Regions from separate parts of the Massilia sp. X63 genome, predicted to be linked through region 1. Evidence: predicted binding sites of a transcription regulator. Region 1 holds the regulator's gene; the other holds the start of a gene.
The links. The regulator sigma-54, encoded in region 1, starts transcription at its own class of promoters, with help from an activator protein. The targets are predictions, from matches to a motif close to TGGCANGNAANCTGCTTT.

Region 1 (8,647 bases):
GGCGCCGGCGCGTTGGGCTTCCTGCACCCGTTCCGGATCCAGGTCGAGCGCGTACCAGGGCAGTTTTTCTTCGGTCAGCAGGGTGGCCAGGCTCTGGCCGCTGCGGCCGAAGCCGGCGACGATCACGTGCTTCTGGGTCTTCATGGTGCGGCTGGCGAGCTGGGTCAGCTGCAGCGACTGCATCATCCATTCGTTGGCCGCGAGCTTCATCACGACCCGGTCCATGTTGTCGATCATGAAGGGCGCGAGCAGCATCGACAGCACCATCGAGGCCAGCACCAGCTGCAGCAGGAAGGGATCGACCAGTTTCGAACCCATCGCCAGGTTCAGCAGCACGAAGCCGAACTCGCCCGCCTGCGCCAGCGCCAGGCCGGTGCGCATGGCCACGCCGTCGCTCGAGCCGAAGGCCTTGGCCAGGGCGGCGATGATCGCGAACTTGAGCAGCACCGGAAAGATCACCAGCGCCAGCACCACCCACCAGTGCTGCACGACCAGGTTCAGGTTGAGCAGCATGCCCACCGTGATGAAGAACAGGCCGAGCAGCACGTCGCGGAAGGGCTTGATGTCTTCTTCCACCTGGTGCTTGTACTGGGTCTCGGAAATCAGCATGCCGGCCACAAACGCCCCCAGCGCCAGCGACAGGCCGGCCTGCTCGGTGATCCAGGCCAGGCCGAGCGTCACCAAGAGCAGGTTGAGCATGAACAGCTCCTGCGAGCGGCGCTTGGCGACGATGGTGAACCAGTTGCGCATCAGCTTCTGGCCGAAGATCAGCAGCAGGGCCAGCACGAAGGCGGCCTTGAGCGCCGCCCAGCCGAGCGTGATGGCCAGTTCCTCGGCCGGGCGCGCCAGCGAGGGGATCATGATCAGGAGCGGCACGACGGCCAGGTCCTGGAACAGCAGGATGCCGATGATGCGCCGGCCGTGTTCGCTTTCCAGCTCGAGGCGCTCGGTGAGCATCTTGACCACGATCGCAGTGGACGACATCGCCAGCGCGCCGCCCAGGGCGAAGGCGGCCTGCCAGCTCACGTGCAGCTCCGGCGCCCACCAGGAAATGAATAATCCGAACACCATGGCGGCCACGATTGTCAATACGACTTGAGCCAGACCGAGGCCGAACACGATGCGCCGCATCGACTTGAGCTGGGCCAGGGAGAACTCCAGCCCGATCGAAAACATCAGGAAGACCACGCCGAATTCGGCCAGCGTGTGGGTGGCGGGACTGTCGTCCGCAAGAGCGAGCGCATGGGGGCCGATCAATACGCCGACCGCCAGATAGCCGAGCATCGGCGGCAGGTGAAGCATCCGGAAGGCGACCACGCCGAGCACGGCGCAGCCCAGCAGGAGCAGGGTCAGTTCAAGTCCGGAATGCATTATCCCCAAGTCTAATATCGTTGTTGTTATGCTGTTTTTGCGCGCGCTTGTCGCGCTTTGTTACGACTGGCAAGTTTTTTGCTTACCCAATTCGTTTATACTGCCATGATGAGTGTAACCCATGAAAAAATAATGCTGAAAAGTTTTGACGCGGAGCAGGCCCGCCGTGTTCTGGAGCTGGGTCGCGAGACCCTGGCCATCGAAGCCGACGCGATTCACGCCCTGCATGCACGCCTGGGCGACGACGACAGTTTCGTGCGCGCCGTCGGGCTGCTGTACGGCTGCACCGGGCGCGTGGTGGTCTCGGGCATGGGCAAATCCGGCCACATCGGCCGCAAGATTGCCGCCACCCTGGCCTCGACCGGCACCCCGGCCATGTTCGTGCACCCGGGCGAAGCCGCCCACGGCGACCTCGGCATGGTGACCACGCACGACGTGTTCATCGCGATCTCGAATTCGGGCGAATCGTCCGAGCTGCTGGAAATCCTGCCGGCCGTCAAGCGCATGGGCACGCCCGTCATCGCGATGACCGGCAAACCGCATTCGCGTCTCGCCAAGCTGTCCGAGATCCACCTCGATATTTCGGTAGCCAAGGAAGCCTGCACCCTGAACCTGGCCCCGACCACCAGCACCACCGTCACCCTGGCGATGGGCGACGCGCTGGCCGTGGCGCTGCTGGATGCGCGCGGCTTCCGCGAGGAAGATTTCGCGATGTCGCACCCGGGCGGCGCCCTCGGCCGCCGCCTGCTGACCCACGTGCGCGACGTGATGCGCAGCGGCGACGCGGTGCCAAGCGTGACGCCCGACACCGCGCTGACCCGCGCGCTGCTCGAGATCAGCCAGAAGGGCATGGGCATGACCGCCGTCGTCGACGAACAGCAGCGCCCGGTCGGCGTGTTCACCGACGGCGACCTGCGCCGCTTGATCGAGCGCGTGACCGACTTTTCCAACATCACGATCCGCGACGTGATGCACGCGAACCCGCGCCGCGTCCATCCGGAACAGCTGGCGGTCGATGCCGTCGCCGTGATGGAAGAATTCCGCATCAACCAGATGCTGGTCGTCGATGCCGACGACCGCCTGGTCGGCGCGCTCCACATCCACGACCTGACCCGCGCGAAGGTCATCTAATGAGTGATCTGATGAGTAGCCTGGACACTTCGCTGCCGCACATGCAGCGCGCCGCGCGCGTAAAAGTCATGATCTTCGACGTCGACGGCGTGCTCACCGACGGCAGCCTGACCTACGGCCCGGAAGGCGAGGTCACCAAGACCTTCAACGTGCTCGACGGCCTCGGCATCCAGCTGCTGAACAAGACCGGCGTGCAGACCGCCATCATCAGCGCGCGCAAGTCGCCGATCGTGGTCAAGCGCGCTGCCGACCTGGGCATCTCGCACGTCTACCAGGGCATCCACGACAAGCGGGTCGGCTTCGCGGAGTTGCTGGCGGCCACCGGCGTCACGCCGGAAGAATGCGGCTACATCGGCGACGACGTGATCGACCTGCCGCTGTTCACCCGCGTCGGCTTTGCCGTCACCGTGCCCTCGGGCCATCCGGAAGTGCAGCACCGCGCCCACTACGTCACCAGGAACGCGGGCGGCCGCGGCGCCGTACGCGAAGTGTGCGACCTGGTGATGCGCGCGCAGGGCACCTACGAGCAGGCGCTGGCGCCGTATTTTGCATAAGCAAGCGTTCGCATAACGACAAACCATGGTCACCTACAAGCGCACTGCCCACCGCTGGAAGCTCCTGGCGATCATGCTGATCGCGACCTTCCTCGCCTTCGGCAGCTTCTGGCTGGTGCAGGTCATGGAGCGCGAGGACGACGACGCCCGCCTCGGCGGGCCGATGAGCGAACCGGACTACATCGTCGAGAACTTCTCCTTCGTGCGCATGACGAAGGAGGGCAAGCCGAGCTACGTGGTGTCGGGCAAGCGCCTGGCCCACACGCCGCTGGGCGACGTGTCCCAGGTCGAGGCGCCGGTGATGCAGGGCATGACGCCCGGCCGCCCGCGCATGACCATCGTCGCCAACCACGCCCAGATCTACCACGAGGAGCACCGCGTCGAGCTGCTCGGCAAGGTCGACATCCAGCGTCCGGCCACCCCCACCAGCGAAGCGCTGCGGGTGCAGACCGAGGCGCTCACGGTGCTGCCCGACGAAGAAATCCTCAAGACAGGCCAGCCGATCCAGATGCAGCTCGGCGCCGCGACCGTGACCGGCACCGGCATGGTCGCCAACAACGCGACCCAGAAGCTGCACCTCGCCAGCCGCGGCCAGATCGTCTATCCGCCACGTGCGCGCCAGTAAAGGCGCAGCGCGTCAACCAGGACAAGCAACATGAAAAAAATCATCGCAGCCGCATTTCTCAGCCTGGCCGCCTTCGGCGCCTCGGCGGAGCGCGCCGATTCGCTCAAGCAGGCCGTGATCAACTTCGACACGCTCGACGTCGACGAGGTCACGCAGACCCGCATCCTGACCGGCAACGTCGTGCTCACGCGCGGCACGCTGGTGCTCAAATCCGACCGCGCCCTGGTCAAGGAAACGCCGGAAGGTTACATGAGCGTGACGCTCACGGCCAACAGCGGCAAGCTGGCCACCTTCCGCCAGAAGCGCGACGGCGGGGCCGACCTGTGGGTCGAGGGCCAGGCCCAGCGCATCGAATACGACGAGCGCGCCGAGCTGGTGAAGCTGTTCACCAACGCCGAGGTGCGCGAACTGGAGAACGGCCGCATGACCAACGAGATCAAGGGGCCGTTCATCTCCTACGACAACCGCCGCGAAGTCGCGCAGGTGCGCAACGACGCCAGCGGCGCCAGCAAGGTGGGCGGCGGGCGCGGCACCCTGATCATCGCGCCGCGCCGCACCACGGCCCCAGCCAGCGAAGGCGCCAAGCAATGACCGAAGCGATGAGCGCAAGCACGACGACACTGGCGCGCGAAGGCTGCAGCACCCTGATCGTCAAGGGCCTGCAGAAGAGCTACGGCAAGCGCCTGGTGGTGCGCGACGTGTCGCTGCAGGTGGAATGCGGCGAAGTGGTCGGCCTGCTGGGCCCCAACGGCGCCGGCAAGACCACCTCGTTCTACATGATCGTGGGCCTGGTGCCGTCGGACGCCGGCAGCATCGACATCAACGGCACCGACATCTCGAGCCTGCCGATCCACCGGCGTGCGGTGCTGGGCCTGTCCTACCTGCCGCAGGAAGCCTCGGTGTTCCGCAAGCTGACGGTGGAGGAGAACATCCGCGCCGTGCTGGAACTGCAGCGCGTGGACGGCAAGCCGCTGTCCAAGGACCAGATCAACGAGCGCCTCGACACGCTGCTGGCCGAACTGCAGATCGAGAAGCTGCGCGAGAACCCGGCGCTGTCGCTGTCGGGCGGCGAGCGCCGGCGCGTGGAGATCGCGCGCGCGCTCGCGACCAATCCGCGCTTCGTGCTGCTGGACGAACCCTTCGCCGGCGTCGACCCGATCGCGGTGATCGAGATCCAGCGCATCGTGCGCTTCCTGAAGGAGCGCAACATCGGGGTCCTGATCACCGACCACAACGTGCGCGAGACGCTCGGCATCTGCGACCGCGCCTACATCATCAACCAGGGCGCCGTGCTGGCCTCCGGCCGCCCCGACGACATCATCGCCAACGAATCCGTACGGCGCGTGTATCTCGGCGAGCATTTCAGGATGTAATCAAGAGCATCGGGCATGAAACAGTCTCTCCAGCTTCGCACTTCGCAGCACCTGGCGCTCACGCCGCAACTGCAGCAGTCGATCCGGCTGCTGCAGCTGTCCACGCTCGAACTGCACCAGGAGATCGAGCAGATCCTGTCCGACAACCCCTTGCTGGAACGGCTCGACGACCCGCTCGACCGCTCGGTGCGGCTGCTGGCCGACGGCGCGATCAACAACGCGCCGGCCAATGGCGAGGCGCCGCAGCCGCAGCCGGGGCAGGAGCCGCAGGAAGGCGCCAAGCCGGAGGCCGAGGGCGTCGATGACGGCGCCCACGGCGCCGACAGCGCACACGGCGAGGCCGAGGGCGACTGGGGCATGGATGGCGGCGGCGCGCGCGGCAGCGACGACGAAGACGGCCGTCCGCAGCTGGAAGCCGAAGGCATCACGCTGCGCGAACACCTGGCGGAGCAGATCCGCCTGACCGGCTGCGGCACGCGCGACCGCGCGCTGGCCGAACTGGTGATCGACGCGCTCGACGACAACGGCTACCTGGAAGAACCGCTCGACGAGATCCACGCGCGCCTGCCGGCCGAACTCGAGATCGAGATGGACGAGCTGCGCTGCGCGCTGGCGTTGGTGCAGAGCCTGGACCCGATCGGCGTCGGCGCACGCAGCGCGGCCGAATGCCTGGCGCTGCAGATCCGCCGCATGCCGGGCGTGCCCCTGGTGACGCGGCGCCTGGCGCTGAAGATCGTCGAGGGCTATCTCACCTGGTTCGCGCAGCGCGAATACACCAAGCTGAAAAAGGCGCTCGACTGCGACGACGAAGACCTGCGCGAGGTGCAGGCCGTGGTCCGCCAGTGCAACCCGCATCCCGGCGCCGCCTTCGGTGGGGGCGTGTCGGACTACGTGGTGCCGGACGTGATCGTGCGCCGCGCCAAGGACGGCTGGCAGGTAGCGCTCAACCCGGAGGTGATGCCGAAGCTGCGCGTGAACGCCCTGTACGCCAACCTGCTCAAGCAGGGCAGGAGCGAAAGCCAGATGGGCGCGCAGCTGCAGGAAGCCAAGTGGCTGATCAAGAACATGCGCCAGCGTTTCGATACGATCCTGCGCGTTGCCGAGGCAATTGTCGAGCGCCAGCGTAACTTTTTCAGCCACGGTGCGGTTGCCATGCGCCCCCTTGTGTTACGTGAGATAGCTGATACACTAGGCCTACACGAGAGCACAATTTCCCGTGTCACAACGCAGAAATACATGCTGACCCCGCACGGCATGTTCGAGCTGAAGTACTTCTTCGGAAGCCATGTCGCCACCGAAGCGGGGGGAGAAGCCTCCTCGACGGCGATCCGCGCGCTCATTGCGCAATTGACAGGAGCAGAAGACCCTAGGAACCCTTTATCCGACAGCAAGATCGCGGAGATGCTCGGGGAACAAGGTATGGTCATTGCGCGCCGGACGGTTGCCAAGTACCGTGAAGCGCTCAAGATTCCGCCCGTCAGCCTCCGCAAATCCTTGTAATCTGCACTGCCCACACTTGCCTTGTGGCGCGGGCAGCGCGACATCTCAAAGGAGTGTGTATGAACCTCACAATCAGCGGCCACCATCTCGAAGTCACCCCCGCCATCCGTGAATACGTTCAGAATAAGCTCGAGCGCATCACCCGCCATTTCGACCACGTGATCGACACCCACGTGTTCCTCGCCATCGATAACCTTACCGAAAAAGAAAAGCGGCAGAAAGCCGAGATCAATCTCCAGGTATCGGGCAAGGTCCTGCATGTGGCCAGTGCCGCGCAAGACCTCTACGCGGCGATCGACACGCTGATGGACAGGCTGGACAGACAGGTTCTGAAACACAAATCCATGTTGCAAAACCATAATCACGTGGCGCACAAGCGCCTTCCGGACAACGGAGAAGCTGCCGCTGCGTAACGCGTTGTTTGCGAACCAGCCGTAGCACAACAGCAAGGGCGTCTAAGGGGGCGCCCTTTTTGCATCTGTACGGCGCTGTTACTTTTCTGCGCTTCCGGTTTTACGCCGGAGTTCTGTAGAATGCATGTCTTTTCGACCACAGAACACCATCATGACCGACTACGTCCTGACCCGCGTGGCCAATCGCACCGGCGTCATCACGCTCGACCGGCCGAAGGCCCTGAATTCCCTCTCGCTCGACATGGTGCGTTCCCTGACCGCCATCCTGCTGCGCTGGAAAGACGATGCCGGCATCGACGCTGTGGTCATCACCAGCACCAGCGAAAAAGCCCTGTGCGCGGGCGGCGACATCCGCTTCTTCCATGAGATGGGCCATGTGGGCCCGATGGGCGGCAGTGCCCTGCTGGAAGACTTCTTTACCGAAGAATACGCGCTGAACCACCTGATCCATTTCTATCCGAAGCCGTACATCGCGCTGATGGACGGCGTGGTGATGGGCGGCGGCATGGGCATCGCCCAGGGCGGTCCGGATTGCGGCCTGCGCATCGTGACCGAGCGCACCAAGATGGCCATGCCCGAGGTGAACATCGGCCTGTTCCCGGACGTGGGCGGCAGCCACTTCCTGTCGCACGCGCCGGGCCAGCTGGGCCAGTACCTGGGCCTGACCGGCCTGACCATCGGCGCGGCCGACGCGCTCTACGTGGGGCTGGCCGACGTGTTCGTGCCGTCCGCGGCGCTGGCCGGCCTGAACGCGCTGGTCGAGTCGACCCCGGGGGCGGACCTGCCGGCGGCGATCCGCAGCTACGCGGCGCAGTATGCGGCGCAGCTGGGATCGAGCGAGCTGCAGGCGCAGCGCGGCGTGATCGACGCGCATTTCGGCGCCGCCTCGGTGGCCGCGATCATGGCCTCGCTGGCGCGCGACGAGAACCCGTTCGCGCAGAAGGCGCTGAAGGCGATGCGCCAGCGTTCGCCGCTGATGATGTGCGTGACCCGCGAGCTGTTGCTGCGCGGCGCTGCGCTGGACGTGGCGGACTGCCTGCGCATGGAGCGCAACCTGGTGCGCCGCAATTTCGAGCACGGCGAAGTGCTGGAAGGCGTGCGCGCGCTGGTGATCGACAAGGACAATGCGCCGAAGTGGAATCCGGCGACGCTGGAGGAGGTTCTGCCGTCGATGGTGGCGCGCTTCTTCGAGCCGGTGTGGCCGGAGTATGCGCACCCGCTGCGGCATCTGTCCTAGCCAGGCTGGCCGGCTTCGCCGGCCGCGCGCTCAACTCACGCCGACGCGTGCTTCGGCTGCTCGCGATGGCGCACGATCACGCGTTCGGTGGCCCCGAAATAGGCCCCCAGCCGCTCCGCCATGTACACCGAGCGGTGCTGGCCGCCGGTGCAGCCCACCGCCACCGTCAGGTAGGACCGGTTGTCGGTCTTGAACGAGGGCAGCCATTTCTCCACGAAGGCGCGGATGTCTTCCAGCATTTCGGCAGCGCTCGGCTGGGCGTCGAGGAAGGCGATCACCGGAGCGTCCTTGCCCGTGAGCGGGCGCAGCGCCAGGTCGTAATAGGGATTCGGGATGGCGCGCACGTCGAACACGAAGTCGGCGTCCAGCGGCACCCCCACCTTGAAGGCGAAGGATTCGAAGAACAGGGTCAGCGGCGCATGTTCGATGTCGGCCAGTTCCTT
Region 2 (8,647 bases), on a different contig from region 1:
AGCAATCACCGCGTGGGCGGCATGGCCGCCCACCCTACGACTTAGCGGCTGGCTTTTGCCGCTGCCGCCGTCTTGCGAATCGTCTCGAGCGTCGCGTTCGGCGTAATCAGGTTGCCGTCGTAGCGCAGTTCGATCACGGCCGGCAGCTTGCGTTCGTTCGCATGCGCCAGCGCGCGCTGCAGGGCGGGCGCGAATTCCTCGGTCTTCTCGACCACCTCGCCGTGGCCGCCATAGGCGCGCGCCAGCGCCGCGAAATCCGGATTGTGCAGATTGGTGCCCGACACGCGGCCCGGGTATTCGCGTTCCTGGTGCATGCGGATGGTGCCGAACATGTTGTTATTAAACACCAGCAGGACCACGCCGGCGCCGTATTGCACGGCAGTTGCCAGTTCCTGTCCGGTCATCATGAATTCGCCGTCGCCGGCAAAGGTGACCACGGTGCGCTGCGGTTCGATGATCTTGGCCGCCACCCCGGCCGGCACGGCATAACCCATGGCGCCGTTGGTCGGGGCCAGCTGGGTGCGCTTTCCGCCGTAGCGGTAGAAGCGGTGCGCCCAGGTCGCGTAGTTGCCGGCGCCGTTGGTGATGATGGTGTCGCGCGGTACTTGCCGCATCAGTTCCTGCATCACCTGCCACAGGTCGAGCGGCGCACCGCCTTCGCGGAAGATCGGCGGCTGCGCCTGCCAGGCGGCCAGTTCGGCCCTGGCCTCGGCGATCGCGCCGGCCCAGGCCGACGCATCCACCGGCGCCATCGCGGTCAGCATCGCGCAGGCCTGCGCCGGGCCGCTGGCGATCATCAGTTCGGCCTGGTACACGCTGCCCAGTTCGTCCGGATCGGCATGGATGTGCACCAGGCGCTGGCGCGGCACCGGCGACGACAGCAGCGAATAGCCGCTGGTGGTCATCTCGCCCAGGCGCGGGCCGATCGCGATCACCAGGTCCGCTTCCTTCACGCGCGCCGCCAGCTTCGGATTGATGCCGATGCCGACGTCGCCCACGTAGTTCGGGTGCGCGTTGTCGAGCAGGTCCTGGAAGCGGAAGGTGCAGCCCACCGGCAGCTGGTTGGCTTCGGCAAAGCGGGCCAGGTCGGCGCAGGCCTGCCCGGTCCAGGAGCCGCCGCCCAGCAGCACGATCGGGCGCTCGGCTTCGGCCAGCATGGCGCGCAGCTGGTCGATCTGCGCTTGCGAGGGCGCGGCCTGCACCGGCTGGTAGCGGCGCGCGTCCGCCACTTCGGCTTTGGTCACCAGCATGTCTTCGGGCAGGGCCAGCACCACCGGGCCCGGACGGCCGCTGGTGGCCACCTGGAAGGCGCGCGCGATGTATTCGGGGATGCGGTCGGCGCGGTCGATCTGGGTCACCCACTTGGCCATCTGGCCGTACATGCGGCGGTAGTCGATTTCCTGGAAGGCTTCGCGGTCGATGAAGTCGCTGCCGACCTGGCCGATGAACAGGATCATCGGGGTCGAGTCCTGGTAGGCGGTGTGCACGCCGATCGACGCGTTGGTGGCGCCCGGGCCGCGGGTGACGAAGCAGATGCCCGGCTTGCCGGTCATCTTGCCGTAGGCCTCGGCCATGAACGCCGCGCCGCCTTCCTGCCGGTTGATCACGAAGCGGATATCCGAATCGTGCAGCGCATCCAGCACGTCGAGGTAGCTTTCGCCGGGGACGCCGAAGGCGGTGTCCACGCCGTGGGTATGGAGCGCATCGACCAGGATCTGGCCGCCGGTGCGGGAAGGGTGCGTCATGGTGTCGATCATCCTTAAGGTTTTGCTATCCGAGCATTCTATGTGGATGAGCCGGGCAAGGCTTTTGAAATGGCGACACAAAATTACACAAAAAGAAGCAAGGCAAACGTATGATCCGAACGTTTATTTTTTCGCAAGCTGCCCCCTATGCCCGCCAAATACCCGATCGGATTCCTGTTTGCGCTCCTGCTGTCCGCGCACATCGGCAGCGCAAGCGCCGCCGGTCCCGAGGCGGACCGCTGCCTGGCCGACCTCGAGGCGATCGCCGCCTTCATGCCGGTCAACGATGCCGGCGGCGCCGACCACCTGGCCGATCATGGCGGCGCCATCGAGGCCGCCTTGCGCAAGGCCCGCGGCGAGGCCGGCGCGCTCACCGACGCCGCCGGCTGCGAGCCGGTCCTGCAGACCTACCTGCGCGCCTGGCGGGTCGGTCACCTGCGGGTGGCGCCGGCGGTGGCGGGCGCCGGCGTGGCCGGAACGACCGCGCGCCCCGAGCTCAAGGGCAGCGCCGACCCGCGCGCGCCGCGCCTGGAGCTGCTGGGCAAGGACACGCTGCTGCTGGTGCTGCCCACCTTCGACGACCGCTACGCCGCGGCCTTGAAAGCGCTGCTGGCCGAGCAGCGTGCGGCGCTCGAATCGCACAAGTACTGGATCGTCGACGTGCGCGCCAACGGCGGCGGTTCCGATTCCACCTACGCGCCGCTGCTGCCCTGGCTGCTCGACGGCGACTACCCGGCGCATTCGGTCGAGTACCTGGTCACGCCGGCCAACATCCGCGCCCAGGAAGGCATCTGCGCGCTCACCAGCGACCCGGCTTCCTGCGCCGAGACCATGGACCCGATCGTGCGCAAGATGCGCGCCGCCGCGCCGGGCAGCCGGGTGCTGATGGGGGAAGAGCGCATGCGCATCGAGCGCGCGCCGGCGCGCGAACCGCAGGCGCCCGCGCGCGTGGCGGTGCTGGTCGACCGCAAGTGCGGCAGCAGCTGCGAACAGTTCCTGCTGAGCGTACGCGGCAGCTTCAAGGTGAAGCTGGTCGGCCGCTCGAGCTTCGGCTCGCTCGACATGTCGAACATGCGCGGGCACGCGCTGCCTTCCGGGCGCATGCTGTACTACGCGACCACGCGCAGCACCCGCCTGCCCGACATGCGTATCGACGGCGTCGGCATCGCACCTGACCTGCTGCTGCCCAAGCCGGCCGACGAGGCCGGACGCGCCGCGGAAGTGAAGCAGGTGCAGCGCTGGCTCGAGACCGGCGCGTTGCGCTAGCAGGACACCGGAGGCCGGGAAGGGGCCGGGCGGCGTCCGCATCGGTTACAATGATGCCGTGAAGCAGGCCAGACAGTCGCTGGTCCTCATCTTCGGGTGAGGGCGGGAGGAAGGTCCGGACTCCACAGAGCGGGGTGACGGTTAACGGCCGTCCGCTGAAAGCCGCAAGGTATAAGGCGAGGAATAGGGCCACAGAGACGAGCGTATTAAGTTACGGTGAAACGCGGTAACCTCCACCTGGAGCAATTCCAAATAGGCACGCGTTGATGTTGCTCGCGGAGCGTGCGGGTAGGAAGCTTGAGCGCTGGAGTAATCCAGCGCCTAGAGGAATGGCTGTCATAGGGGCGTCCCGCAAGGGAGACCACTACACAGAATCCGGCCTATCGGCCTGCTTTACTTGAATTCAGCGGTCCCCCGGCCGCACCCTGGCGGAGTCATCGATGCAGAAATACATCCTTGCCCTCGACCAGGGCACCACCAGCTCGCGCGCCATCCTGTTCGACCGGGCAGGCCTGCCGGTCGCCATCAGCCAGCACGAATATCCCCAGCACTTCCCCCAGCCCGGCTGGGTCGAGCACGACGCCCTCGACATCTGGCACAGCCAGCTCGCCTGCGCGCGCGAAGCCATGCGCCGGGCCGGCATCGACGGCAGCCAGATCGCCGCCGTCGGCATCGCCAACCAGCGCGAAACCACCGTGCTGTGGGATCGCGCCACCGGCGAGCCGGTCGCCCGCGCCATCGTCTGGCAGGACCGGCGCACCGCCGCCATCTGCGATCGCCTGCGCGAAGCGGGCAGGGCGCCCGCCATCGGGCAGCGCACCGGGCTCGAACTCGACGCCTATTTTTCCGCTACCAAGCTGCAATGGCTGCTCGAGCAGGTGCCGGGCGCGCGCGCGCGCGCCGAACGCGGCGAACTGGCCTTCGGCACGGTCGACAGCTGGCTGGTGTACCGCCTGTGCGGACGCCACGTCACCGACGTCGGCAATGCCGCGCGCACGATGCTCTTCAATATCCACAGCCTGCGCTGGGACGAGGAGCTGCTGGCCCTGTTCGGCATCCCGCCGGCGGTGCTGCCGGAGGTCGTCGCCAGCGCCGAGGTGGTCGGGCTGGCGGCCGCCGAGTGGTTCGGCGCGGCGGTGCCGATCGCCGGCATCGCCGGCGACCAGCAGGCCGCGACCTTCGGCCAGGCCTGCCACCGCAAGGGCCTGGTCAAGAATACCTACGGCACCGGCTGCTTCATGTTGATGAACGCGGGCGCCACGCCGCCGGTCTCCCGTAACCGCCTGCTGTCCACCGTTGGCTGGAGCGTCGGCGGCCATACCGATTACCTGCTGGAGGGCAGCGTGTTCATGGCCGGCGCCACCGTCCAGTGGCTGCGCGACGGCCTCGGCATCATCCGGCAATCGTCGGACGTGGAAGCCCTGGCCCTGAGCGTGCCGGACAGCGGCGGCGTGCTGCTGGTGCCGGCGTTCACGGGGATGGGCGCGCCGCACTGGGATCCCTACGCGCGCGGCACCATCGTCGGCATGACGCGCGGGACCACCGGCGCCCACATCGCCCGCGCCGCGGTCGAGGCGATCGCCTACCAGAGCGCCGAGCTGCTGGCGGCGATGCAGAAGGACGCGGCCTGCGCCGTCACCGAGATCCGCGCCGACGGCGGCGCCGCCCGCAACGACCTCTTGATGCAGTTCCAGGCCGACCTGCTCGGCGTGCCGGTGCTGCGTCCGCGCGTGCTGGAAACCACGGCGCTGGGCGCGGCCTACCTGGCGGGACTGGCGGTGGGCTATTGGGACAGCGTGGAGGAGATCGCGCGCCAGTGGCAGGTCGAGCGGCGTTTCGAACCGGCGATGGACGCGGACCGCCGCGCCGAACTGATGGCGCGCTGGGGCCGGGCGGTGGAACACGCGAAAGGCTGGGCGGCCGCTTGAAGCAATCGGCCGCCCGGAAATGACGGGGCGCGATGGGCGCGCGATACCGGCATGGCCGGAACCGCGCTTGCCTGCTCTTACTTCGTAGTGGCCTGGCGACGGCGCATGGCGCCGAACATGGCTGCGCCCAGACCCAGCAGCGCGATCGAGCCCGGTTCCGGTACGGTGCCGCCAGGCTGGCTGGGGTTCTCGGTCGGGCGCGCGAAGGCGCCGACATACAGTTTTTCCGGCGTGCCCTGGGTCGAGTTCGCGCCGAACTGCATGCCGCCGCCGACCACGCACTGTGCCAGGTTGCCGCAGGCAGCAAGCGCTTCGGCGGCTTGCGCAGCGTCCAGCACGAAGCGGTGCTGGCCTGACTGACCGGTGCCGCCGCTGCCGCTCAGGAGCAGGTCCGCACCGGTGTACGAGAAGGTTTTGAGCAGGGTGCCGTTCAGGCTGTACAGGCTCATATACAGATCGGTCAGGGTCGCGCCCGGATCATTGCCGGGTTCGCTGATGTTGACGACAAAGCCGAGCTGGCCGGCGTTCGCCAGGCCGGCGATATTGCTCAGCAAGTAAGTACTGTTGCCGGCGTTGCCCCCGGTATTGTCGCCACCTTCCAGGCCGGTCGACGACACGCAGGTTTGAGCAGGACTTGCCGGATCGCCCCCGGTAAAGCTCACGCAGCCGGATTCGATCGTGTTGCGCGGGCCGTTGTTTTGTACCGTGACCAGGGTGCTCACCGCGCCCAGCCCGGTGCCGGTCTGCTGGGTTCCGGTTTGATAGATCAAGGCGGCAAACGCCGGAGACGCGCCGGCCAACAGGGCAGTGCCAAGGGCAAGTTTGAGAATATTTAATTTCATTAATAGCTCCTGAGAAAACAGTATTGGTATATATCCGCTAGAAGGACGTCAGCAACAATAAAGCAAACTTCGGGCCATAATAAATAATTCCAATAAATCAATTGCTTACGATGAATGTGAAATGGCTTCGCCACGAATTGTAAAGAAAACCGAAAGTTTTAATTTAACATTTATTGAGGTTAGGAAAGTTGTCGAGGCAGAGTTCGAGGCAGAGTGCTGGCATTGGATAATCCTGCGACGCTCCCCTGAGTTTCCCGCCTGAGGCTCCCGCGACTCGCGCCGTTTTGCTGCATTTGGCGGCGCCGGAAAGCAGTTCGTCGCAAACCCGACAGCACATGCGGCGGCGTCGCTAAGCTGGGTACATCGATATCCACGGAGCCCGCCATGCTGCAGCACATCGTCGCAAACACCCCCATCTATGTCTGGGCGATCCTCGCCTTCCTGCTTTATCGCGGCGTGCTCGCGGCGCGCGACCGCGAGATCACCGTCACCCGGATGACGATCGTCCCGGTGCTCATGCTGGTGCTGGCGCTGCAATCCATCGCCGCGCGTTTCGGCCTCGGCTCGCCCGCCATGGCGGCCTGGCTGCTTGGCGCCGCCGCCATCGGCCTGCAGCGCTGGCGCTTCGGCGCCAGCCGCGTCACCGCCGGCAAACCTGGCACCCTGCGCATCCGCGGCAGCTGGACGCCGCTGGCGGCGATGCTGGCGATCTTCGTGCTCAAGTATGCGCTGGCGGTGCTGCAGGCCGTGCAGCCGCAACTGGCCGCCGGCCCGGCCTTCTTCCTGCCCGCATGCGGCCTGCTCGGCCTGTGCAACGGCTACTTCCTCGGTCAGCTGGCCTGCGATGTCGCCGCCGCGCGGCGTGCGGCCGCGGCGCCGGCGCTTGCGCAGGCGCCGGTGCCTGCTAACATGGGCTGATTCGACAGGAGAACACATATGGTGGGCGTTAAGCATTCTGCGTTGACGTGGATCGGGTGGATTTTCGGGATCACGGCCGCTTTCGAGCTGCTCATCCTGCTGATGGGCGGAGCAAGCGCCGAGGTGCTGTTCCGCCTGCTGCCGCTCGCCATCCTGTTCGCCCTGCTGCTAAGGGGCTACCGCTTCCCGCGTTACGTGCTCGGGCTGCTCGCTCTACCTGGCGGGCGGCCTGCCTGTCCTGATGCGCCTCGCGTGACAATCCGAGAGTTTGTCGGTTCGCCCCAGCTGGCATGATCTGCATGCTGCGGGAAGGGGAGCGCCATGTCGGCTTCCCGGGATGACACGAGGGATCGCGAAACGATGAAACCGGAATACTGGTTCCCGGCCAAGCCGCCGGGACACGGATGGGGATGGGGTTTTCCGCAAACCTGGCAGGGCTGGGTAGTCTACCTGGGTTTCTGGGTATTGCTGGCGGTCGGCGTGCTCCTGATCCTGCCGTATAACGTGGGCATCTTCCTGGCCTACGTGTTCGCGATCGCGGCGCTCCTGATCGTCATTTGCTGGTGCAAGGGTGAACCGCCCGGAGGCGGTCCCCGCCGCTAGCCGGCGGCGCCAGGCGCCTCGGAACTCAGAACCCGATCCGCCCCTTGCCCGGCGTCGGCTTGATCCGGATATCGTCCGCGTTCACGCGTTCGCGCCCGGCCGCCACCGCATGGCCGAGGCCATCGAGCAGGGTCTTGCGCAGGTCGCGCGGCGACACGCCGGCCAGCTTGTCCAGCACCACGTCCCCCAGGCGCGGATCGAAGGCCGATAAATTCAGTTCGTCCAGCAGCCCGGCATACATGCGCTGGGCGATTCCGGCCGCCTGCTCCAGGGTCGGCGTCGGCACCTCGTATACCGCCATGCGGTTGAGCAGCGGGTGGGGAATGCCTTCGGTGGAGTTGGCGGTCAACACCCAGAAGATCTGCGAGGCGTCGATCTCGACGTCGATGAATTCGTCGCGGAAGGCGCTGGCCGTTTCCGGCTCGAGCAACTGGTAGAGGGCGGCCAGCGGATCGGACTGCGAGGAACCTGTGGCCTTTTCCACTTCGTCCAGCACGATCAGCGGATTGGCGTACTGGCCGCGCACCAGGCGCTCGGCCACCTTGCCGCATTTTGCGCCGCGCCAGCTGGCCGAACTGCCGGTGATCACGAAACCGGCCGACAGCGCATTCATGCTGATCAGTTCGCATTCGGTCTGCATCACCCGCGCCAGGCGCCGGGCGAAATGGGTCTTGCCCACGCCGGGCCCGCCAAGCAGCAGGATCGGCATCACGTTGAAGCCGCGGTCGCCCGCATGCGCCAATGCCAGGTAGCGGGCGAGGTCGTCCAGGACTTCCTCGAAATTCGGGCATTCGTCGAACAGGGGGGCGAGGGCGTCGATCGACGAGGGCTTGGTGACGAAACGGTCGGCCCCGGTTTCCAGCATGCGCTCGTAGAACGCTTCGAGTTCCGGGGAGCGGCCGCGGCTGCGGTCGAGCGCTTCCTGAACTTCGATCAGGTCGTAGACCGCGCAGGTACGGGCGAGTGTGATGCTCACGGCTGTCTCCTTGTGGCAGAAGTGGGTACTTACCCAGCCTCTGCCGGCAGGCCCGCTCCCATCCAATGGTCCCCATGCTGCCGAGCGGGCCGTGGAGCAGGATGGGTCTTTTCCTTGCCTTGATCCTAGCGCGTCCAGCCGAGCACCGCCAATCCCACGCACCCAATTCTGCAATGCAACTTTCGTTGCTTTGAAAAAATATCACGTCAAGACGTGAGCTTAATCAAACAGAAAGATTGTCTTTACAACTGAGGTGCAACCTTCAATGCGTTTCCTAAGTGACTGATTTACGAGACATTTTATGTTGAACTTGTCGCAATAGGCGCTGCTAAGTCCTTGGTTTCATTAGACAAATTCAGATTTGCCAAA

Region 2: the regulator sigma-54 is predicted to act here: its motif matches at 5,841-5,858, upstream of AB3347_RS12260 (PEP-CTERM sorting domain-containing protein).

What each region holds. Positions count from the first base shown of each region.
Region 1 covers NZ_JBFTEF010000011.1:100,348-108,994, reverse strand. The annotation lists gene AB3347_RS19820 (cation:proton antiporter) at 1-1,371, opposite strand, end outside; gene AB3347_RS19815 (SIS domain-containing protein) at 1,480-2,502, shown strand; gene AB3347_RS19810 (KdsC family phosphatase) at 2,514-3,056, shown strand; gene lptC (LPS export ABC transporter periplasmic protein LptC) at 3,082-3,681, shown strand; gene lptA (lipopolysaccharide transport periplasmic protein LptA) at 3,712-4,272, shown strand; gene lptB (LPS export ABC transporter ATP-binding protein) at 4,269-5,054, shown strand; gene AB3347_RS19790 (RNA polymerase factor sigma-54) at 5,070-6,554, shown strand; gene raiA (ribosome-associated translation inhibitor RaiA) at 6,614-6,967, shown strand; gene AB3347_RS19780 (enoyl-CoA hydratase/isomerase family protein) at 7,119-8,204, shown strand; gene rapZ (RNase adapter RapZ) at 8,240-8,647, opposite strand, start outside.
Region 2 covers NZ_JBFTEF010000005.1:194,037-202,683, reverse strand. The annotation lists gene AB3347_RS12280 (thiamine pyrophosphate-binding protein) at 42-1,745, opposite strand; gene AB3347_RS12275 (S41 family peptidase) at 1,893-3,011, shown strand; RNA gene rnpB (RNase P RNA component class A) at 3,072-3,410, shown strand; gene glpK (glycerol kinase GlpK) at 3,452-4,939, shown strand; gene AB3347_RS12260 (PEP-CTERM sorting domain-containing protein) at 5,017-5,781, opposite strand; gene AB3347_RS12255 (DUF6622 family protein) at 6,040-6,699, shown strand; gene AB3347_RS12250 (hypothetical protein) at 6,718-6,993, shown strand; gene AB3347_RS12245 (hypothetical protein) at 7,060-7,302, shown strand; gene AB3347_RS12240 (AAA family ATPase) at 7,328-8,278, opposite strand.